DNA from 2 places in the Lelliottia sp. RD5 genome. Region 2 is predicted to be linked to the other one. Evidence: predicted binding sites of a transcription regulator. Region 2 holds the regulator's gene; the other holds the start of a gene.

Region 1 (11,548 bases), on a different contig from region 2:
TAATGACCGCTATATCAATCTCATTGATGAAGGGGCTGAGCTGGCAATCCGCATTGGACACCTGGAGGACAGTGCTATGCGTGCCCGCAGACTTGGCATGTATGAGCGAGTTTGTGTTGCCAGTAACAAGTACTTAGCTAAACACGGAATCCCTAATACACCAGAGGATTTAAAAAAACATGATTGTTTGATCTATACCTTGCTAACAACGGGCGCGACCTGGAGATTTCAGGATATCAATGTTCCTGTTTCTGGTCGGCTCAGGGTCAATTCACCCGAAGCAGTACAGAAATTTGTCAATGCAGGGATTGGGATCGCACAAGGCCCAGAATGGCTGTTCGAAGAGGGGCTGGAAAATGGCAACTTACAATTATTACTGACTGACTACACGGCATCACCTGTTCCCATTCAAGCCGTTTATGTTGCTAATCGCCTTTTACCAAAACGGGCGATTGTATTCATGGATTTTGTTGCCGATATTTTTGAAAAAAATCCCGGCTTCAAAGTTTACAACGCAATGAAATGAGCCTGAAATAACGAACCGACATGCTTCCCAATAATTAATACAGTGAATAGGATATAGCCATGATCACCATAGAGAAATCAGATCCATTTTCTTCAGATTCCCATCGCTTAATCGAAATGCTGTCAGCGGAGCTTGCCGCTATTACGGGTGATAACGGCAAAAGCAATTTCAACGTTGATGCAATGAATGATGACAACGCATTGTGGGTATTGGCAAAAAATACGTATGGCGAAGTGATAGGATGTGGTGCTGTAAGGCCATTAACGCAAAATATAGCTGAGCTAAAAAGAATGTTTTCAGACCGTAGCGTGCCAGGCATTGGCAAAACATTACTTGCTTATCTGGAAACATCGGCAATAGAGATGGGATATAACGAACTTAGGTTGGAAACACGACATATCAATATTAGGGCCGTCAATTTTTACGAACAAAATGGGTATGTCCGTATTGAGAATTATGGCCCATACATAGGTCGGACAGAGGCCGTCTGTTTATCAAAAGCATTGTGCTAATTGTTGTATCCATCGGTTGAACTCACAGCACGGAGCAGACAGAAGCAAGACGGCCAGGTCCAGTGTGAGCGAAGAGCGGAAGTTGGCAAAACAATACTACCATCACGGTATACCGATCGGCAGGGAGCAGGGCAATCGCCAAACTAATATTTATCGTTTAGCTGCCTTTGATATATCAGCAAGTCCAGTTCGGGTGCCTCCCCAGATACCCGGGTCAGCATTGCATGGACCTGCCCTCTGTGATGGGTTTGATGATTAAACCAGTGAGCCAGAGCAGACCAGATGACCTGCTGCTTAAGTTCTGGTGTTGAAGCCCGCCGGTAGGAGACTATGCCAGCTAAATCGGTTTCTGATAATCCCATGATAAAATCTACGATCTTTTTATCTTCTTCTCTTCGCGCCATTTCCAGACCGGGAAAATCATTGTCGAACAGTATCTGGTCCAGTCGATGCCCTGTTTCAGGTAATGCGTTTAAACGATGTCTCCATATCCTGTCCGTCACTAGCAGGTGATTCAACGTCGCCTCGATAGACCCAAAAAAAGCGCCGCAGTTTTTACGGTAAGCATCTTCTCCAATCTTTCCAACGCTGGAATATAACCGTTCATTCGCCCAGGCGTTGTAGCCGGCTAGAATGTTGAAATGCATGTTGAGTGAACTCATAACTTCATCCATTTAAATGAACAACCGTTTTAATTATAGTTGCGCATTTAGCAGCACAATAAAGATACGTTGACCCGTTCCCTTTTAGTCAACGCTGTGCGGACTCAGTAATGTCCGTTCCTGGCATGAGGACGACCGGAGAGTGGGTGTGCAGGTCCACTTTGAGCTGTGAGTTCAATGGGTCGATGCAACGCTATCCTTAATCAAGGGGGGCATTACCCTGGTCACTCGTCCCACTCTGCAAACTAAATTCCCACAAACTTCAACGCGTTTGGGCGACCGTCACAAAAGTGCCTTGATCCCTACCTAAAACTCATAACACTGTATTTATATACAGTTATCTGCAGGTGAGCAATTATGAGTCATCTTTTTTCGTGCGATCTCAACACCCTCATTGAGTTACCTCTCTTCCTGGAGCGCGTGTCGTGTGGCTTTCCCAGTCCCGCTCAGGACTACGTAGAAGATCGTATCGATCTTAATAAACTGGTGATTAAGCATCCCAGCGCCACGTATTTTATCCGGGTTAGCGGGGAGTCCATGATTGGGGCAGGAATTACTGACGGTGATTTGCTGGTGGTGGATCGCTCTTTAACGCCTGAACACGGCGATATCGTTGTGGCCGCCGTCGCCGGGGAATTTACGGTGAAAGAGCTGCGCGTTCGTCCGATTTTGCAGCTTGTTCCGCGTAACCCGCGCTTTTCTCCCATCATTTTTGACGCCGACGAAGAGCTGCAAATCTTCGGCGTGGTGACTCACACGCTAAAATCGCACAAATATGTTCGCGCTAGTTGATGTCAACAGCTTCTACACCAGCTGTGAAACGGTATTTCGACCGCATCTTCAGGGCAAACCGGTGGACGTGGTTTCGAATAACGATGGCTGCATTATCTCTCGTTCAGAAGATTATGTGGAATTAAAAGTCAAACTAGCAAAGGGGATACTCATCGTTGGCAGGGATTGCTTATACGAATTGCATATCAGTTTTTAGAGCATCAATTGGGAGTTAAGCGGGCTATCCACCTCATTTCTCATTACTGGCTTTGCCATGTAGCCCCGGAGGCGATTGAAGCACAGTGAATAGACCCTGTTCGCGATAGAGTTGGTACATTTACTTAAGCTTCATGTCATTATTATCGCCTGATCATCAAGTATACAAAGTGATCAAGTGTAGTCTAAAAGCGAGCTGGAATATGTTTAATATCAATTAGGTGTCCATCCTCGATGGTGATGTAACCACCTTTCCTTAACTCGGAGAGAGCGTTCATAATGCCTGAGCGCGAGAGACGGGTTTTACTACGAATATAATTTTCCGCTGTAACCGATTTTCTTATCGATTGAGGTTTACTCATCAGTTCATAGAGTTGATAACGAACACGTTCGAAGACAGAAGGGGTAACGAGCTTCATTAATACTTCAGATCCCAGACTAGCGACTAATTGAAGGTGCATGGCATAGGGTCTCCACAGATTATGCTCGGTGAGAAGCGAATACAGCTGCTCTTTGTCTATAATGGCTATCTCAGCAGTTTCAAGTATCCGCATCGTAAACCCGGACTGAGAGGTTTTGTGGACAGGAACAATCCCTCTTAACGATGGAGCTAAAAAAATTTCAATAAGGATATCATAAGGTTGTCGGTTTATCTCTATGCTGCCCTAGAGAATGAAATAACAGTCTGCCTGATTGTTCGCACTGAAACTGATGCGTTTCCCTACCGGGTAAGTATTGTAGTTTAGAAAGGGAGCCAGTGTCTCCATCAGCTCAGTAAGATAGGTCGAATCAAGGCGTTCGGCCTCATGTATATGAGCTCTCTGAATGTCTACATTGTTGCTCATGATTTTTCCCAGATAGTATTAATCAGATTGAATGTACCGCTTCGATGGTTTCAAAGCGGGACAATTTTTATTGTGTATAGCTTACTAAGCCAGAGTTGAACAAGATCTTCTCCCAGAAAAACCACTCCATTTCCACCCTTCAGTATCAGAGGGATGCAGGGATAGTATTCGGGCCGCTCTTCATCCATCACCTCCTCTGCACCTTTTTTTGGAAAGATACTGAAATCAAACTGTTCCTGATATCACTTTTCAAAATCCCTATCCGAGCGCAGAACGATAGCATTTTTGTTAGCCCCATGGGCTGTAATGTTAACTCTCTGAAAAGTATACATTTTTAAACTTTCCGATGTGGATACAAGAAGAGTATAGATCAAAAATGAAACAGCTATGATCATCACTCCGTACATATTTGGACTGAATAAAAAGAGACGAAACTATCGACTCGATTGATAATGACTCCACCAAAATTGGTAATGAAACCGTTTAATTATTTACGCAGGTAACAATATCGCTATCTGAGAAAGTAAATAGTAAATATCTGCAACCATCAGAAAGTTAATGGAGATTTGAATGAAAGTAATCACAGTGTTTTCCGCTGGACTGTTTTTGACCTTAAACTTGGCCACCATGCCCTATGCGGCGGCAACAAACACTATTACCTTTAACGGTAAAATTACAGACGCGACATGCGACGTATCACTTGAATATAAAGGTGCTGAAGTTGGTACAGCGGGTACCGGGGCAATCACGCTTGATGAAGTGTCAAAAACAACGCTGACCGCTGCTAATTCATCAGCCGGGCAAGAACCATTCTATATTGTTGCAAAAAATTGTACCCTGGGGACACCTGCTAAAACAAAAATAGCCGCCAACTTTAAGAGTACTAACGGTGATAATCAGGGATATCTGAATAACACAGCGTCTACAGGCGCTGCAAGTAATGTGCAATTTAGACTGCTTGATTCAGGCCGTGAGGTTATTAAGGTTAATGACCCAAACCAGTCTAGTACGACCGCATTTACAGATATCAGCACTGATGAAGCGGGTGACACAAAAATGCTCTATTTTGTAGAGTATTTTTCATCCTTGGGTGGTGCCACTGGCGGAGCCGTCACCAGTACTGTGGACTATGAGTTGATGTATCAATAATAAATCGTCAATTATTTCCCTGATCAAATATTAGGTATCCTACATATGAGTTTTTTCAGTAAAAAGAGTGGGGGCATATTCCTCGTGCTCAGTATTGGCATGGTAACAAGCCAATCAATCTATGCAAGTATTGTCATGGATGGAACCAGAGTCATTTATCAGGGAGATAAGAAAGAAGTCACTATTAGTCTGACGAATAAGAATCAAAGGCCAGTATTAATCCAGAGCTGGATTGATACTGGCAATGAAAATACAACACCTGAGAAAATCTCGGTCCCGTTCGTTTTGACGCCGCCGATTAACCGTGTTGACCCAAATCAGGGACAAACGATTCGTATCAGTTATACGGGTACCCCAGCCTTACCAGCGGACAAGGAATCTGTGTACTGGCTTAACGTTCTTGAAGTTCCTGCGAAAGATAAAAGCAGTGCTGACGCACAGCAAAAGTTGAATGTTGTTTTTCGTACAAGAATTAAATTGTTTTATCGTCCTGAGGGACTACCGGGTAACAGTAATGATGCTCCTGACGAATTGCACTGGCGACTGAATGGTCAAAACGTCTCGGTGCAAAACAGTTCTAAATACAACGTTACGATTTTTGATGTTAAGTATAAATTCAACGGCGTGTCTTCTGAATCAAAGGGCTCAATGATAGCACCCGGTGGGTCGAAACAGTTCACATTAAAGAACTCTGGGAATATAGACGGTTTATCGTTTAATACCATTAATGACTATGGAGCACTCATTAGTCATAAAGCGAAAAATTAATGTTATGGGGCGACAATGTTTAAAAATAGCGGTTTCTTTTCTTTTTTCTGTTTTTCTTGCTTTATAACTTTTATTGTTTCTGCTCCGTTCGGAGTCAGTGCAAATGAGCCAAATAAATCTACAGAGAAAGAAACCAATTCCTCATCTACAGGTAGTGCTGCAGAATTTGATACTGGCCTGTTACGGCAGGAAGGGAAGAATCAAATCGATGTCAGCCGTTTTACCTATGGTTCGAATGCAACGCCGGGGAAATATCGTATTGACATCCTTGTTAACGACAATCTGGTGTCACACGAAGAGGTAACATTTAAAGAAGATGAGGAACACAAAGTCGCCCCCTGTTTGACTCCTGATATGATTAAGTTGATTAATTTAAATATTGAAAAAATACCTTTTTCCGCGCGAAAAGGGTTGACTGAGTTGGCTGTATGCACCGATCTCGCTAGTCTGCTTCCGGACGCTACAGTTAATTTTGATGCAGATAAACAGCAGCTCAGTATTGAGGTTCCTCAGATTTATTTGCAGCATATCGCACGAGGTAATATAGACCCGGCGCTTTGGGACAGCGGCATCCCTGCGCTCATGCTCGGTTATTACATGAACGGATATGAGTCGCGTTACAGTGATGCTGAAACGTCTCGTACTTTCTATTCATCCCTCAATGCGGGATTAAATATTGGGAAATGGTATTTTCGTCACAGTGGCTCTTTTAACTGGGATCAATCTACGGGTGGCGACTACCAAAGCACAAATACCTATGTGCAAAGAGATACTGAGTTTGTTCGAGGTCATCTTTATCTGGGGCAATATTACACCTCAGGTCAAATGTTTAATTCCGTGTCCTATACCGGTGCACAACTGGCGAGCGACGACCGTATGTTACCCGCCTCTCAGCGAGGTTATGCTCCTGAAATTAGAGGAATCGCCAAAACAAACGCTAAGGTCACTGTACGCCAGTCGGGGAATATTCTCTATCAGACTACTGTTTCGCCAGGTGCTTTCCTGATCGATGATCTTGGGCCTACCGGTTACGGTGGTGACCTGGAGGTCACAATCGAAGAAGCGGATGGCAGCTCTCAGCAATACACCATCCCATATTCTTCCCTGGCGCAATCACTGCGTCCGGGAGCACAGCAGTTCACTGCCACAGCGGGAAAGCTGCGGGATTACAGCTCGTCCGAAAAACCGATGTTTTACGAGACAACCTTCATGCGTGGGTTAACCAATATCCTGACCGCTTATACGGGTGCGCAATACAGCCAGAATTATCAGGCCGGGCTGATTGGTTTAGCTGTTGGAACGCCGGCTGGGGCCGTGAGCGCAGACGTGACGCAATCAAGAAGTCATCTGGGAGGAGAGATCGGGGAATTAAGCGGACAAAGCTATCGTTTAAGTTACAGCAAACTGATCAACGAAACGAATAGTAACATAACGATTGCAGCCTATCGCTACTCCAGCTCCGGCTATATGGATTTACAAACCGCCACTCAGACTCGCGATGCGATCAGTCATGATGACGATCCGAATACCGTATGGCGTTCAAAAAATCAGTTTTCAATAAGCCTTAATCAGGGATTACCCCTTAATCTTGGCAATCTTTATGTCAGTGCTTCCATGCAGGACTATTGGAATAACGGTACGGGCTATAACACCCAGTATCAGGTGGGGTACTCCAACAGCTACAAATGGCTTAATTACAGTATCAATGCCAGTCGGAACAAAGCGGGCAATGGCCAGGACCAAACAACCTGGTATCTGACCCTGTCAATGCCGTTGTGGCCAGGTCATGGTGGTGCGACGCCGTATGTCAGCATGCGTTATAACCAGGACAGCGATGGCGGCCGTGGCGAGCAGGCGAACCTGTCCGGCTCATTTGGCGGTGATAATCAGTACAACTATAACGTGAGCGGTTCACACGATAACTATTCTGGTAGCTCCGGCAGTGTCAGTGGTTCCTGGGAAGGGAGTAAGGCGACGGTCAATGGGAGTTACAGCACCGGAAACGGCTATAGCAGCACTGCCGTTGGGATGTCTGGTGGGGTTGTTGCACACTCAGGCGGGGTGACGTTCTCGCCGTACAACAGCGATAACTATGCCCTGATTGAAGCCAAAGGCGCCGAAGGGGCCAAAGTGTCGGGCTATGCGGGCGCCACTGTAGATTCATCAGGCTATGCGTTGTCTCCCTCCCTCGTGCCTTATCAGCAAAACCGGGTGGCCGTTAACCCGGAAGGTTCAGACTTAGGCGTAGAGTTTGAAAAAACGGCTCAGGAAGTGGTTCCACGTGCTGGCTCCGTCGTAAAAGTGGAATTTAAAACCCATACCGGTACACCGCTGCTCATTACGTCAACCTGGAAAGGTGAGCCCTTACCGTTCGGGGCGGATATTTTTGACGATGAGAATACCCATATTGGTGCGGTGTCGCAGGGTGGGGTTATTTATACCAAAGTGAGCAAAGATAAAGGGACGTTGACCATCAAATGGGGTGAGGCCGAACAGAGCCAATGTCAGGTGGCTTATCAGTTAAACCCGACTGCATCCGCTGGAAAGGATAAAAACACTATCCAGCACTTTATCAGTGTTTGCCAATAGGTATGATCATGTCTTTTTTAAAGTTAATTATTTTCCTTTTTTGTTTCTCTCTTTTTTCTGAATGTGCGAATGCAACTAACTGCGAACCGGCTACGTCAGCGGAAAATCATTTTGACCAATGGTCTGCAATTCATAGTGATTTTGAACTGCAGGCATCTAACATAACAATGACACTGGGTGGAAACATTCCTGACTGGACCATCCTTTATACTGCCGAGGCAAACATTGGTATGTCTGCAAGCACTTGCGATGGCGACCATAACTTGTACTATACCCTTCTTAGTTCAGCTCAAGCAGTGGGCCAACAAGGAAGCGATGTTATTTATAGTACTGATGTTCCTGGTGTCGGTATATCAATCGAAGCTACCGCTGTTAGTAATGGTGCTGTGAAGGTATACCCATCGGTTGTTTACTATACTCGGGGGGATGTAGGCTATGGCTTTTGGGCGAGAATAAAGTTTTGGAAAATTCCCGGAGAGATACCCATGAACAAAGGGCCTATTACTGTTACCGGCCCCGATGCTGCCATTGTATATATGAATAACGGTGCTAACTTCACGAGTTCTGCACCGGATAGAATAACGAATGACGGAAAGGCTTATATCAGCAGTTCCAGAATATTAAAGTTGACAATGATGTTTCAACCAGGAACCTGTAATGTTGAAGGTGATAATGTCAAAGTAAATATGGGTGACTATGGTGGCGCGGGTAGTCATTCTGACTGGAAAGATGCAAGTTTTAAATTAGTGTGTCCTGACGGCATGGGATATAATGGGAGCGCATCATCAAGCGATCCCTATGACAACCCTTATTCTCTTTCTCCTAACGCGAGTACCACTGCTAATAATAAAAAAAATGGGCGCGTCGTAATTAGTATTGCTCCTTACACCGAAGTCATTGACGCCAATAAAGGCATCATTGCCCTCGATGGCACGGGTGCGCAAGGCTACGGCATTCAGTTAGCATGGGGCGACTTCAGTAGCCAAAACGACGTCGAACCTGTAAACCCTGTCGTGTTAAACAGCTATGTCGATGCCAACTCGCTTAACTCGAGCTTCGGCGCAGGCGATACGCCCATCGGCGGGAACGCCTTTAGCGGGACAGATAATACGATCAAAATGGCGGCTCGTTATATTCGCACCACCGGAGAAACGGCTCCAGGCCCTGCTAACGCCGTGGTACAGGTGATAGCGAACTATGAATGATCTCTTTATACGAAAATGTAGCCTCATTTTCCTGGCATTATGCTTGCGGGTGCCAGATGCATTTTCTAAAGACATATCCTGTACCTAATCAAATGATCCATGGGCAAGTATTAACTGCACGCTTGAATTAACCCCTTCCGGAGTGAATATCACCCTGGGTTCGGCTATACCTGATTATACGGTTATCTATATGCAGGATAACGTCACGCTGGGGCAAGACCTCGCTACCTGCGACAGGAGCATTTATCTCTATGAAACCATCCTGGATCAGGGGCTGCTGCCAGTAAATACCATCGCTGGCGATCGCATCTATCCGACAGATATTCCAGGTATTGGGATGTCTGTCTTTAGTACTGATATAGCCACCTCGCTCCCCGTGTTTCCCAGCTTAGCCATGAGTGGCTGGGTTAGTGCCCATACGGGTGAATATATAATGGGAAAAATTAAATTCCGGAAAATCCCGGGTGATATTCCTATGCAGTCCGGGGTATTGTCGGTAAACGGTCCTGTTGTTGGGCAGGTATTGAACAATCCCCATATACTTTTATTAGCGCCGATGGCAGCACCGACAGGATCTATGCAAATGGACAATATTACATTGCGAGTTCCCGAAAATTACATGCCACGTTAATTTTTAAACCAGGAACTTGTGAAATACAGGGCAGTGATGTCGTTGTTAACATGGGTGAGCATCTGGGTGTCAATGACCAAAGTTCATCATGGAAAGATGCCAGTTTCAGATTAATTTGTCCGGATGCCCATGGCTACGGGGGCGTCACGGCGATGAATAACGCCGGACAGTCGCCATTTGGCCCTGGCCCAGAGACGTCACCAAACAACCCGCAAAATGGGCGAGTGAAACTGGCTATTTTACCCTACACCGCCATTGTTGATACAAGAAGAGGCATTATCGCTCTCGGCGGAACCGGTGCGACGGGCTATGGGATCCAACTTGCCTGGGGTGATTATCTGTCACAAGCAGAGACTGAACCTGATAAACCGGTACATTGTGGCACTTCACAATCCGTTTATGTCAGTGAATTGAACGCTCACACCCATTGATGGCAATGCCTTTACCGGCAATGACAATACCATCCAGATGGCAGCCCGATATGTTCGGACAGACGGTGACGTCAACCCTGGGCCTGCATGCGCATCGGTTGAGGTTATCGCTAACTATGAATGAGTTATTTAGCGACAGGGAGATCTGAATAACGCGTTGTGTAGCAGGGAGAAAGCATTTCTCGCTTCATTACCCAGCTTTTTTGCGCACCCTGACCGGCAAACCAGACTGAACCGCGACCCGTACGATTAAGCCGATCCACGACCTGCATGAGGGCGCTGCTGTTCGCTTGCGGCTGGTGTTCATCAAACAGGTTTAATTGCGCCACTCCCTGACTGAAAAAATCACTCAACATCACACCCGCCTTCATATAGCGATGTCCATTGTCCCAAATCTGGTTCAGTGCTTCTGTCGCCACGCGGATAATGTCCCTCGTGTCGTTAGACGGCGTCATCAGCCTACCGTATGCCTGATTTCCATAGGAAACTTCATCCTGTGCATGAGGACTGGTGCGGATAAACACACTGATAAAGCGACAAAATTGTTTCTCCTGCCTCAGCTTTTCGGCAGCCCGTTCGGCGTAGGTGCAGATGGCCTGGTGCATATCATTGTATTCAGTGATGCGCTTACCGAAGGAACGGCTGCAGATGATTTGCTGTTTGGTTGGAGAGAACTGCTCCAGCCCCAGACATTTCTCTCCGCGCAGTTCCCGCGAGGTTCTTTCCAGTACAACGTTGAAATGTTTTCGTAGAACCCAACTGGAACACTCCGCCAGGTGCAGGGCAGTTTCAATCCCCATCAGATTCAGTTTTTTGCTGATCCGACGCCCGACGCCCCAGACCTCGCTAACGGGAACCAGCGCCAGCAGCTTGCGCTGGCGATCAACGTTCGACAAATCCACCACGCCACCCGTTTGCTTCCAGGTCTTTGCCGCATGGTTAGCTAGCTTGGCCAACGTCTTTGTGGGGGCAATCCCCACGCCAACCGTCAGGCCGGTTTCCTTAAGCAGGCGCTGGCGAATTTCTTGCCCGAACTGCTCCAGGCCAACGCAGTTGCTGATGCCAGTCAGATCAAGAAAGGCCTCATCAATCGAGTAAATTTCCGCTCGGGGTGCCATCTCTTCAAGAATGGTCATCACCCGACGGCTCATATCGGCATACAGCGCATAATTAGAGCTAAAAACCTGTACCTTTTGGCGCTTCAGCTCCTCTTTCAACTGGAAATAAGGAACCGCCATGCTGA
Region 2 (11,548 bases):
TCACGAAATTAGCCATAGCCCGCCTGATGCGGGGGCAGAACCGTCCGTCTCATCCTCCCGCCTCCTCCCCCACAAAAAAACGAGGGGGTGGAGGATTCACAACAGTAATGGATGCCCCATATTCAGCCCATCTTGAATGTTTCTGTCGGTGACAGGTTGTAACGAAGGGAGAAGGGCATGGCGAGCGTACAGCTGCGGAATGTAACGAAAGCCTGGGGCGACGTAGTGGTGTCGAAAGACATCGATTTGGACATCCACGAAGGTGAGTTCGTGGTGTTTGTCGGTCCATCGGGCTGCGGTAAATCAACTCTGCTGCGTATGATTGCCGGGCTTGAAACTATCACCAGTGGCGATCTGTTTATTGGTGAGACTCGCATGAATGACATTCCGCCCGCAGAACGCGGCGTGGGCATGGTGTTCCAGTCCTATGCGCTTTATCCCCATCTCTCCGTTGCCGAGAACATGTCCTTCGGTCTGAAGCTGGCCGGAGCCAAAAAAGACGTTATCAATCAGCGTGTGAATCAGGTGGCCGAAGTGCTGCAGCTGGCGCATTTGCTGGAGCGCAAACCGAAAGCCCTGTCCGGTGGGCAGCGTCAGCGCGTGGCGATTGGTCGTACGCTGGTGGCAGAACCGCGCGTGTTTTTGCTTGATGAACCGCTTTCTAACCTGGACGCTGCCCTGCGCGTTCAGATGCGTATTGAAATCTCCCGTCTGCACAAACGTCTTGGCCGCACGATGATTTACGTCACCCACGATCAGGTTGAAGCGATGACGCTCGCCGACAAAATTGTGGTGCTGGACGCAGGCCGCGTCGCACAGGTGGGCAAACCTTTAGAGCTGTATCACTACCCGGCCGACCGTTTTGTTGCGGGCTTTATTGGCTCGCCAAAGATGAATTTCCTGCCGGTAAAAGTGACCGCGACAGCTATTGAACAGGTACAGGTGGAACTGCCTAACCGTCAGCAGATTTGGCTGCCAGTGGACAGCGCCAACGTACAGGTCGGGGCGAATATGTCCCTGGGTATCCGTCCTGAACATTTACTGCCGAGTCAGATAGCCGATGTGACGCTGGAAGGTGAAGTTCAGGTCGTCGAACAGCTTGGTCATGAAACACAGATTCATATCCAGATCCCCGCCATCCGTCAGAACCTGGTGTACCGCCAGAATGACGTGGTGTTGGTAGAAGAGGGTGCCACATTCGCTATCGGCTTGCCGCCAGAGCGTTGCCATCTGTTCCGTGAGGATGGCACCGCATGTCGTCGGTTGCACAAAGAGCCTGGCGTTTAAGCAATCCCAATAAAAGGCACGAAACCGTCAGGTGAAGTGTTCAAAGAAAAGCAATGATCTCAGGAGATAGAATAATGATTACTCTGCGCAAAGTTCCTCTGGCACTCGCCATTGCGGCAGGCATCTTGTCTGCCCAGGCCGGTGCTGTCGACTTTAAAGGTTATGCTCGTTCTGGCATTGGCTGGACCGGGAGTGGTGGTGAGCAGCAATGTTTCCAGGCAACGGGTGCGGATTCCAAATACCGTCTTGGTAACGAATGTGAAACCTACGCTGAAATCAAGTTAGGCCAGGAAGTCTGGAAAGAAGCGGACAAAAGCTTCTATTTCGACTCTAACATCGCTTACAAAACGTCTCAGTTGAATGACTGGGAAGACAGCAACACCCCAGCAGTGCGTGAATTTAACGTCGTAGGTAAAAACCTGATCGACGCACTGCCAGGCGCTAACATGTGGGCCGGTAAACGTTTCTACCAGCGTCATGACGTTCACATGATCGACTTCTACTACTGGGACATTTCTGGTCCTGGTGCGGGTCTGGAAAATATCGATGTCGGCATCGGTAAACTCTCTCTGGCCGCAACCCGATCTTCTGAGTCTGGCGGTTCTTCAGCCTTCGGCGATCGCGATCCAAACACGGGTTTGCGCACCTACAACAACAAAGTACCAAACGACGTGTTTGACGTGCGTTTAGCCGGTATGGAAGTCAACCCAGGCGGTACGCTGGAACTGGGCGTTGACTACGGTCACACCAATATTCCTGACGATTACTACCTGCAACCTGGTGCAACGAAAGATGGCTGGATGTTCACCGGTGAACATACTCAGAGCATGCTGAAAGGCTTTAACAAATTTGTTGTGCAGTACGCTACCAACTCGATGATTTCTCAGGGTAAAGGTCAGGCTCGTGGCGGTTCTGTTGATAACGATGGTCATCTGATCCGTATTCTCGACCACGGTGCGATCACTCTGGCCGACAACTGGGATTTGATGTACGTCGGTATGTATCAGGATATCGATCGTGATAATCAGCAAGGCACTACCTGGTACACCGTGGGTATTCGCCCAATGTACAAATGGACGCCAATCATGAGTACCTTGCTGGAAGTAGGTTACGACAACGTCAAATCTCAACAAACGAGCGATCGTAACGACCAGTACAAAATCACCCTCGCGCAACAATGGCAGGCAGGCGACAGCATCTGGTCTCGTCCGGCTATTCGTGTCTTCGCAACTTATGCGAAGTGGGATGAAAAATGGGGCTACGTGAAAACGGATACTCAGGGTAACTTCTCTTCTGCTGCGGCAGGCAACGGCGCTGTAACACCATTCGGTACAACCAGTCGTGGTGACAGCGACGAGTGGACCTTTGGTGCTCAGATGGAAATCTGGTGGTAATTCTGGATTTACCCGTAGTGAAAAGAGGGGCGTAGGCCCCTCTTACCTGATAACTAACACACTTCTCGGAAAGTATGCGCTATTGCCTGGCTACCATGCTTTCGCTATCTGAGGTCATAACAATGAAAAAAAGTCTTGTTGCACTCTGCCTGACGACAGGATTGTTTGCCGCTTCCCCCGTGGTGAGCTTCGCTGATGTCAACATCGTTCCACAAAACACAACGTCTGCCCCAGCTATCCCCTCCGCGACCCTGCAAAGCCTGAACTGGACGCCAGTGAATGCTGCACAAACGCAGACTATCCAGCTTGATATGACCGGACAAACGATCAACGTACCCGGTATCTCTGGGCCCGTTGCTGCATGGAGCGTCCCGGCAAATCTGGGTGAATTAACCATAACGCTGACCAGTGAAGCGGATAAAACGCCAGCTATTTTCGCACCAAATGTGCTGGTACTCGATCAGAACATGGCTCCTGCAGCTTATTTCCCGAGCAGCTATTTTTCCTATCAGAAACCGGGCGTGATGTCCGCTGACCGCCTTGAGGGCGTCATTAAACTGACCCCTGCATTAGGGCAGCAAAAGATTTACCTGCTGGCGTTTACGACGCCTGAAGATCTGCAACGCACCACCAAAATGATCGACCCGGCTAAGTCTTATGCTCAGGGGGCGGGTAATGCCATCCCTGATATTCCAGACCCGATTGCCCGCCACGTTACGAAAGGCACTTTGAAGCTTAAAGTCCAGACGAATTCCACATCCAGCATTCTTGTTGGCCCGCTGTTTGGTTCATCTGGCCCTGCCTCAGTAACCGTAGGTAACACAGCGGCACCTGCTCCAGCATACGCAGCGCCTGCACCAGCTTATGCGGCTCCTGCTCCAGCCGTCGCTGCTCCGGCACCCGCGCCGGTGAAAAAATCCGCACCGGTACTGAACGATACCGAAACGTACTTCAACAAAGCCATCAAACAGGCCGTTGACAGCGGCGATGTCGACAAAGCGCTGAAGCTGCTTGATGAAGCTGAGCGTTTAGGTTCAACCACTGCCCGTTCCACCTTTATCAGCAGTGTAAAAGGCAAGGGGTGACCGTCTCCCCACAGTGCTGATTTTGTCAGTAGTTTAGTGCGCCTGAGTGGGCGCACTTTTTTTGGCGCTGTTTATGCTGTTGCATCACTGTTGCGATAATGATCGCTAATCCACGTTTGAACGCCCCCAACCTGCATTTCTGCGATACAATAGCCATACGTTATGTATCGGAGAGTCTGGCATGTCACACCCTGCGCTAACGCAACTGCGTGCGCTGCGCTATTTTGACCAAATACCCGCGCTGAGCCCTGAGCAACTCGACTGGTTGCTGCTGGAAGATTCCATGACGAAACGTTTTGAGCAGCAGGGGAAAAACGTCACCGTGACGCTGATTCAGGAAGGATTTGTGTCCGCTGATAAGGTCTCCAGTGAGCTCCCGTTGTTGCCAAAAGAAGAACGCTACTGGCTGCGTGAAATTCTGCTGTGCGCGGACGGCGAACCCTGGCTTGCCGGGCGCACTGTCGTTCCGGAATCCACGCTTTCTGGCCCGGAACTGGCGCTGCAACAATTGGGTAAAACCCCGCTGGGACGTTACCTTTTTACGTCGTCCGAGCTCACCCGTGATTTTATTGAAATAGGGCGCGATGCCGATCTGTGGGGACGTCGTTCCCGCCTTCGCTTAAGCGGCAAACCGTTAATGCTGACGGAGCTGTTTTTGCCCGCATCGCCGTTGTACTAAGAGGATATTAAAATGGAGTGGAGTCTGACGCAGGACAAGCTGCTGGCTTTTCACCGTCTGATGCGAACGGATAAACCGATCGGGGCCTTGCTGCTGCTATGGCCAACGCTGTGGGCACTGTGGGTCGCGGCTCCCGGTTTGCCACCGCTATGGATCCTGGCGGTATTTGTGGCGGGCGTCTGGCTGATGCGCGCTGCGGGCTGTGTAGTGAATGATTATGCCGATCGCAAGTTTGACGGACACGTTAAACGCACGGCCAATCGCCCACTGCCCAGCGGTCAGGTTTCAGAAAAAGAGGCACGGACGCTATTTGTGGTGCTGGTTGCACTCTCATTCCTGCTGGTGCTCACGCTTAATACCATGACGATTTTGCTCTCGGTGGCGGCGCTGGCGCTGGCATGGGTGTATCCGTTCATGAAACGCTATACCCATTTGCCGCAGGTGGTGCTTGGGGCAGCGTTTGGCTGGTCGATTCCAATGGCGTTTGCTGCCGTCAGTGAGTCCGTGCCGCTGAGCTGCTGGCTGATGTTTCTCGCCAATATCCTGTGGGCAGTGGCCTACGACACTCAGTACGCGATGGTTGACCGTGATGATGACCTGAAAATCGGCATCAAATCGACGGCGATTTTATTCGGCCGTCACGACAAGCTGATTATTGGAATATTGCAGGTCGCCGTGCTGGCGCTAATGGTCGTCATTGGTCGTCTGAACGGGCTGAACTGGGAGTTTTACTGGTCGGTTCTGGTGGCGGGATTGTTGTTTGCGTATCAGCAAAAGCTGATCGCAAAGCGCGATCGTGAAGCCTGCTTTAAAGCCTTCCTGAATAATAACTACGTTGGCCTGGTGCTGTTTTTAGGTCTGGCGATGAGTTACTGGTCTTAGAAGCAAAACGGCAACCATCAGGTTGCCGTTTTCGTCTCCGTACTAATGCGGATCGCACAAGCCGTTTTACTCGTCCTGCGTTGCGCTCTCAATCGTCAAACGCACATCGGACGTAATCAGTTCCGCCAGCATCTGGTAAACCTTCATGGTTTCGCCAGGCTCGGCATCTCCGGTATCGCTGATATAGCCTTCGTCACGCAGCGTCAGCACCAGTGAGCTAAACACCGCTTTATCGAAGAATTCAGGTGCGTTGATGCCATGCAGCACAGACAAACGCTGAGCCAGCGTGCGGCTCTCTTTTTCCAGCGTTCCACGGTTAATGGACGGGTTAGCGCTCAGCAGCCAGAAGGTGATGGCGTAGCGTTGCAGCGTCTCACGCGCGCCTGCGGCCAGCAGTTGAAGCGTGCGAGAACGTGACGGATTGATATGCAGCTCATCGCCTTTCACCGCGATCAGCCCCTGACGGAGCATCTCCTCGGTCAGTTTATCCAGCTCTGTTGCAAGCTCGTCTTTACTCCAGCGCAGGAACAACTCCGCTTTCAACATCGGGTAAAGCACTTCAACATGACGCAGTATCTCCTGACGGGAAATACGACGGTGCTGAGTGATGATGGCAGCCATCAACGACGGCAGCATCAGCATATGCGCGATATTGTTGCGATAGTACGTCATCAACACCGCCTGCTCGCGCGGCAGAATGATGATGTCACCAATCGTGTCCTTCTCGACCTCGAACTTGTTCATTTGCAGCGCATGGTCGATCAATTGCCCCGCCGTCACAGACGGTACAGTTGAGTCCGTTGAGTACGGAACATGGCGCATCATGTCGAGATAACAATCGAGCTGTTCGGTCAGCTGTTCGCGTGTCAGTGAGCGCTGACGAGAGGCCAGAAGCGCGGTACAGCACAGGTTCATGGCGTTAGCCGCGCCCGCGTTGTTAATACGCACCATCAAATCGGCAGCGATATTGTTCACTGTAGGCGTCAACCACGCCGGGCGAATGGCTTCGATCGGATCGATAGATTCTCGCCATTCCGGCACATGCTGGTTCAGATACGTCATCAGCGGCATCGGTTCGCCAAAGTTTACGTAGCCCTGACCGAGATTACGCAGCTTGCTCAGACCACGCAGCATCTGCGGTAAGCTCTCTTTTTCTTTTGTCGCGCCGCGTAGCTCTTTAGCGTACGTGCCCACTTCCATTACGTGTTCGTAACCAATGTAAATCGGTACCAGCGTAATCGGACGTGTGCCGCCGCGAAGCATGGCCTGAATGGTCATCGAGAGCGTCCCGGTTTTCGGGTCGAGCAGACGGCCGGTGCGGGAGCGACCCCCTTCAACAAAGTATTCGACGGAATAACCACGGCTGAACAGTTCGCCCAGATATTCGCGGAACACCGTTGAATAGAGCTTGTTGCCTTTAAAGGTACGACGAATAAAGAATGCGCCCAAACGACGGAAAATCGGACCTGCTGGCCAGAAATTCAGGTTGATCCCGGCAGCAATATGCGGCGGAACCAGCCCCTGATGATAGAGCACGTAGGAGAGCAGCAGATAATCCATGTGGCTGCGGTGGCAGGGCACGTAGACAATCTCATGACCGTCGTGGGCCAACTGGCGCACACGCTCGGCGTTATGAACGTTAATCCCCTGGTACAGACGGTTCCAGGTGAAGCTCAGAATACGGTCAGACAGTCGGATCATCTCGTAGGAGAAGTTCGCTGCAATCTCTTCCATCAGTGCGATAGCGTTTTGCTGCGCTTTCTCATGAGAGATTTTCTTGCTTCGCGCTTCGTCTTCAACCGCGCGGGCAATCGCTTTGGACGCCAGCAGTTTGTTGAACAGATCCTGACGCGCGGGCAATCGTGGCCCCACAGCCGCTAAACGCTGACGGGCGAAGTGCATACGCGCAACGCGTGCCAGTTTTTGGGCAATAATTTTATCGGTACCGTGCTCATCAGCCATGCGTCGTAACGACACAGACGGCGAGAAACGAACAAAACTATCGCGACCCAACCATGACACGGCAAAGAATTTTTGCACGCCGTTAAGCATGCGCAATGGCGGATTCTCGTCGCCTTTTTGACGCCCTGGACGACGACCAAACATGATCGACACTGGCACCATCTGGACGTCCAGATCGGGGTTACTGCGGTGCAGATCAAGATAGTCGTGGAACAGTTTGATCGACTCTTCTTTCGGCGTGTAATAGGTAAACACGCGCGGCCCGCCGTGGATAAACACATAGCGAGGAAGGAGAGTGCCGTCGATCTCCAGGGGTTCCAAAGGATCCGGTAAATCGTGCGCCAGACATTGGGCGCGCAGCGTCAGTAAGTCTGCCTTCGAGTTATAAGGCAAAACGTACATAATAGGGCGCGAGGTATCGAGCCCTAATTCCAGCGCAGGTTCCGCCGGGATAGACTTACTTTTTACCAGTACGCTTAATGGTAAATTAAGTAATTTGTAGTAAATTCGTGGCCAGCCGGACATAAACGATGTAAAGCCTCTGGTTAATAATGCAATTGCGGCGCAAGGATAACAGAAAGCGCGCAAGATTTCTGTTGTTACCCGTCATACTTCAGGCTGCTGCGAAACCCGCTGCAGCCCTTGTTACTGACGTCAAATCTAATAAAAGGTTCTTTTAATGGCCAATAATACCACTGGGTTTACCCGAATCATCAAAGCAGCCGGATATTCATGGAAAGGTTTCCGCGCAGCATGGATAAATGAAGCCGCCTTCCGGCAAGAAGGCGTTGCCGCCATTATTGCCGTGATTATTGCGTGCTTCCTTGATGTCGATGCTATCACCCGCGTACTTCTCATCAGCTCCGTGCTTTTGGTGATGATAGTGGAGATTCTCAACAGCGCTATCGAAGCCGTTGTTGACCGTATTGGTTCTGATTTCCACGAGCTTTCTGGTCGTGCGAAAGACATGGGCTCTGCCGCTGTACTGCTGGCGATTATCATCGCTGTCATTACCTGGGTCACTCTCCTTTGGTCACATTTTCGATAAGCTTTCAGGAATCGAATAAGTCTCTGGTTTTTTGTGCAGTTTTTGATTCCAAATTCGCCTTTGACTGTATATACTCACAGCATAACTGTATATACACCCAGGGGGCGGAATGAAAGCGTTAACGGCCAGACAGCAAGAGGTGTTTGATCTCATCAGGGATCACATCAGCCAGACGGGAATGCCACCCACGCGTGCGGAAATCGCTCAGCGCCTGGGCTTCCGTTCACCAAACGCCGCTGAAGAGCATCTTAAAGCGCTGGCACGTAAAGGTGTGCTTGAGATTGTTTCAGGCGCGTCACGCGGTATCCGCTTACTGGTGGAAGAAGAAACGGGCATCCCTCTTATCGGTCGCGTTGCGGCGGGTGAGCCGTTGCTGGCACAGCAGCACATTGAAGGCCACTATCAGGTCGATCCGGGTATGTTCAAGCCGAGCGCAGATTTCTTACTGCGTGTTAGCGGTATGTCCATGAAGGATATTGGTATTCTGGACGGCGATCTGTTGGCTGTTCATAAAACTCAGGATGTGCGTAACGGACAGGTCGTGGTTGCGCGTATTGACGACGAAGTGACGGTTAAGCGCCTGAAAAAACAGGGCAACACTGTGCAACTTCTGCCTGAAAACAGCGAGTTTTCTCCAATTGTGGTGGATCTGCGCGAGCAAACCTTCTCTATTGAAGGACTGGCGGTTGGCGTTATCCGCAACGGTGAATGGCTGTAATTTCTCTCTGACAGGCTGCGCCATCCGCGCAGCCTGGCTGTCTTATCTCGCTTCCGGTAATTTCCTATGTCTCTGCTGACAACTTCAGACAAGGCATTATGGCGTCTTGCGCTGCCAATGATTTTTTCCAATATCACCGTTCCTTTGCTTGGACTGGTGGATACGGCCGTCATTGGACATCTGGATTCTCCTGTTTATTTAGGTGGCATCGCGATTGGCGCGATGGCGACCAGCTTCCTCTTTATGCTGCTCCTGTTTTTGCGCATGAGCACAACCGGACTGACAGCCCAGGCTTTTGGCGCGAAAGATCCCGTTCGCCTTGGGCGGGCGCTGGTTCAGCCGCTGATCCTGGCATTAGGTGCCGGGCTGCTGATTGTCGTATTGCGTGCGCCTCTCATCGATCTGGCGCTGCATATCGTCGGCGGCAGCGAGGCGGTGCTGGCACAGGCGCGCCGTTTTCTGGAAATTCGCTGGCTCAGCGCCCCTGCATCGCTCGCTAACCTCGTGCTGCTTGGCTGGTTGCTCGGCGTGCAATATGTCCGTGCCCCGTTCATTTTGCTGGTGGTGGGGAATATCCTGAATATCGTTCTCGATCTGTGGCTGGTGATGGGTTTGCATATGAATGTGCAGGGTGCCGCACTGGCAACCGTCATCGCGGAATATGCCACGTTCCTTATCGGCTTATGGATGGTGAAACGCGTGCTGGTGATGCGTGGCGTCACACTCGCGCTGCTGAAAAATGCATGGCGGGGCAATATGCGCAAGCTGCTGGCGCTGAACCGCGACATCATGTTGCGCTCTTTATTGCTCCAGCTATGCTTCGGTGCGATGACCGTATTGGGCGCGCGTCTTGGGCCTGAGATCGTTGCGGTCAACGCGGTGCTAATGACGCTGCTGACATTTACCGCCTACGCGCTGGATGGTTTTGCCTATGCCGTTGAAGCGCACTCCGGTCAGGCTTTCGGTGCGCGACAGGCCGGGAAATTACAGGAGGTCTGGCGAGCCGCCTGCCGTCAGTCCGGGCTGGTCGCGCTGGTGTTTGCGCTAATTTACGCTCTTTTTGGCGGGCATATCGTCGCGCTACTGACGTCATTACCTGAACTACGTGAGCTGGCACGGCACTACATTTTCTGGCAAGTGGTGCTACCGGTGGCGGGTGTCTGGTGCTATTTGCTGGATGGCATGTTTATTGGCGCAACACGGGGTGCAGAAATGCGCAATAGCATGGCGGTAGCCGCGGCGGGTTTCGGTTTGACGTTGCTCACCGTTCCCTATTTGGGAAACCAGGGTTTGTGGCTGGCACTCGCTGTCTTTCTTGCTCTGCGAGGCCTCTCGCTGTGGGTTATCTGGCGACGTCACTGGCGCGAAAACAGCTGGTTCTCGTAGCGGCTTCTTTTGTCCAGATGGTTAAAGATTCTGAATATCGAAACGACTGCCGAATCCTTGTCTACAATTATTATCACGTCCAGCAGGAAATGAACGTAACGGACGATACAAATTTACGTGATAACCGAACGATGAGGACATGATTATGAATAAAGACGAAATCGGCGGTAACTGGAAGCAGTTTAAAGGTAAAGCGAAAGAGCAGTGGGGTAAGCTGACTGACGATGATATGACCATCATTGAAGGTAAGCGTGACCAGCTGGTCGGTAAAATTCAGGAACGTTACGGTTACCAGAAAGATCAGGCCGAGAAAGAGGTCGGTGATTGGGAAAAACGTCACGATTATCGCTGGTAGGCAATTCCGTAGCGAAAGGTTCTACCCGAAAGTACAAGGACGTACTATCCCTGAGGGCGGCTTAATGGCCGCCCGCTTTGCATTTTAGCGCGGCTTCTTTTTCACATGAATAGAGTGATCGTGCTGACACGCGTCCTGATGGCTACACGCTTCTACTTCCACACAGGCTGAACACAGGCCATGTGCTTCAATCACATTATGACGTAGCGCAAAGCCCATTTTTGCCGCCAGCGTATGCATAATGTCTTCAACCCCTTCCGCCGCTTTTTCCTTCACTGCACTACATCGATCGCAGATGAACATCGCAGAGGTGTGCGTCGGCTGATCGAACAAATGGCAAAGCACATAGCTATTTGTTGATTCCACTTTATGCACAAAGCCCTGTTCCAACAGGAAATCAAGCGCCCGGTAAACCGTAGGCGGTTTAGCCTGCGGCTCGTTAACACGCAGCAGATCAAGCAAATCGTAGGCGCTGATCGCGTTTTGTTGCAGGCTCATCAAACGCAAAACTTCAAGGCGCTGCGGGGTCAGGCGCACATTGCGTTGCGCACAGAGCTTTTCAGCTTGCACGAGCAGCTCCTGCGTTGTGGTCTTATCCATTTGCACCTCGAATAGTAGTCGGCCGGAAAACCCTCACTTTATCATGTTCTGTCAAAAACGCCGAGATCCCACGCGGTGTGCTATACCTGACGCAACGCAACATGGGGAGATAAACAATGAAAAGACCTGACTGCATTCAACACTGGCGTGAC

Evidence for each region. Region 2 encodes LexA, which represses DNA repair genes until DNA is damaged. Its sites were predicted from a motif close to TNCTGTATGTACATACAGNA; they were not measured.
Region 1: a site for LexA is predicted at 2,020-2,039, ahead of umuD (translesion error-prone DNA polymerase V autoproteolytic subunit). Genes of this name have one in related genera too.

The regions. Positions count from the first base shown of each region.
Region 1 covers NZ_JBVYHQ010000001.1:667,263-678,810, reverse strand. The annotation lists gene AC0LWE_RS03410 (LysR family transcriptional regulator) at 1-526, shown strand, start outside; gene AC0LWE_RS03405 (GNAT family N-acetyltransferase) at 586-1,038, shown strand; gene AC0LWE_RS03400 (DinB family protein) at 1,182-1,700, opposite strand; gene umuD (translesion error-prone DNA polymerase V autoproteolytic subunit) at 2,058-2,492, shown strand; partial or broken gene AC0LWE_RS03390 (Y-family DNA polymerase) at 2,476-2,634, shown strand; gene AC0LWE_RS03385 (helix-turn-helix domain-containing protein) at 2,873-3,241, opposite strand; gene AC0LWE_RS03380 (fimbrial protein) at 4,103-4,681, shown strand; gene AC0LWE_RS03375 (fimbria/pilus periplasmic chaperone) at 4,727-5,449, shown strand; gene AC0LWE_RS03370 (fimbria/pilus outer membrane usher protein) at 5,465-8,038, shown strand; gene AC0LWE_RS03365 (fimbrial protein) at 8,047-9,243, shown strand; gene AC0LWE_RS03360 (hypothetical protein) at 9,434-9,874, shown strand; gene AC0LWE_RS03355 (hypothetical protein) at 9,925-10,305, shown strand; gene umuC (translesion error-prone DNA polymerase V subunit UmuC) at 10,431-11,548, opposite strand, start outside.
Region 2 covers NZ_JBVYHQ010000005.1:28,428-39,975, forward strand. The annotation lists gene malK (maltose/maltodextrin ABC transporter ATP-binding protein MalK) at 178-1,287, shown strand; gene AC0LWE_RS15820 (maltoporin) at 1,359-2,681, shown strand; gene malM (maltose operon protein MalM) at 2,798-3,766, shown strand; gene ubiC (chorismate lyase) at 3,948-4,445, shown strand; gene ubiA (4-hydroxybenzoate octaprenyltransferase) at 4,458-5,327, shown strand; gene plsB (glycerol-3-phosphate 1-O-acyltransferase PlsB) at 5,394-7,814, opposite strand; gene AC0LWE_RS15845 (diacylglycerol kinase) at 7,969-8,337, shown strand; gene lexA (transcriptional repressor LexA) at 8,447-9,055, shown strand; gene dinF (MATE family efflux transporter DinF) at 9,122-10,441, shown strand; gene AC0LWE_RS15860 (CsbD family protein) at 10,587-10,796, shown strand; gene zur (zinc uptake transcriptional repressor Zur) at 10,881-11,396, opposite strand; gene AC0LWE_RS15870 (cupin domain-containing protein) at 11,513-11,548, shown strand, end outside.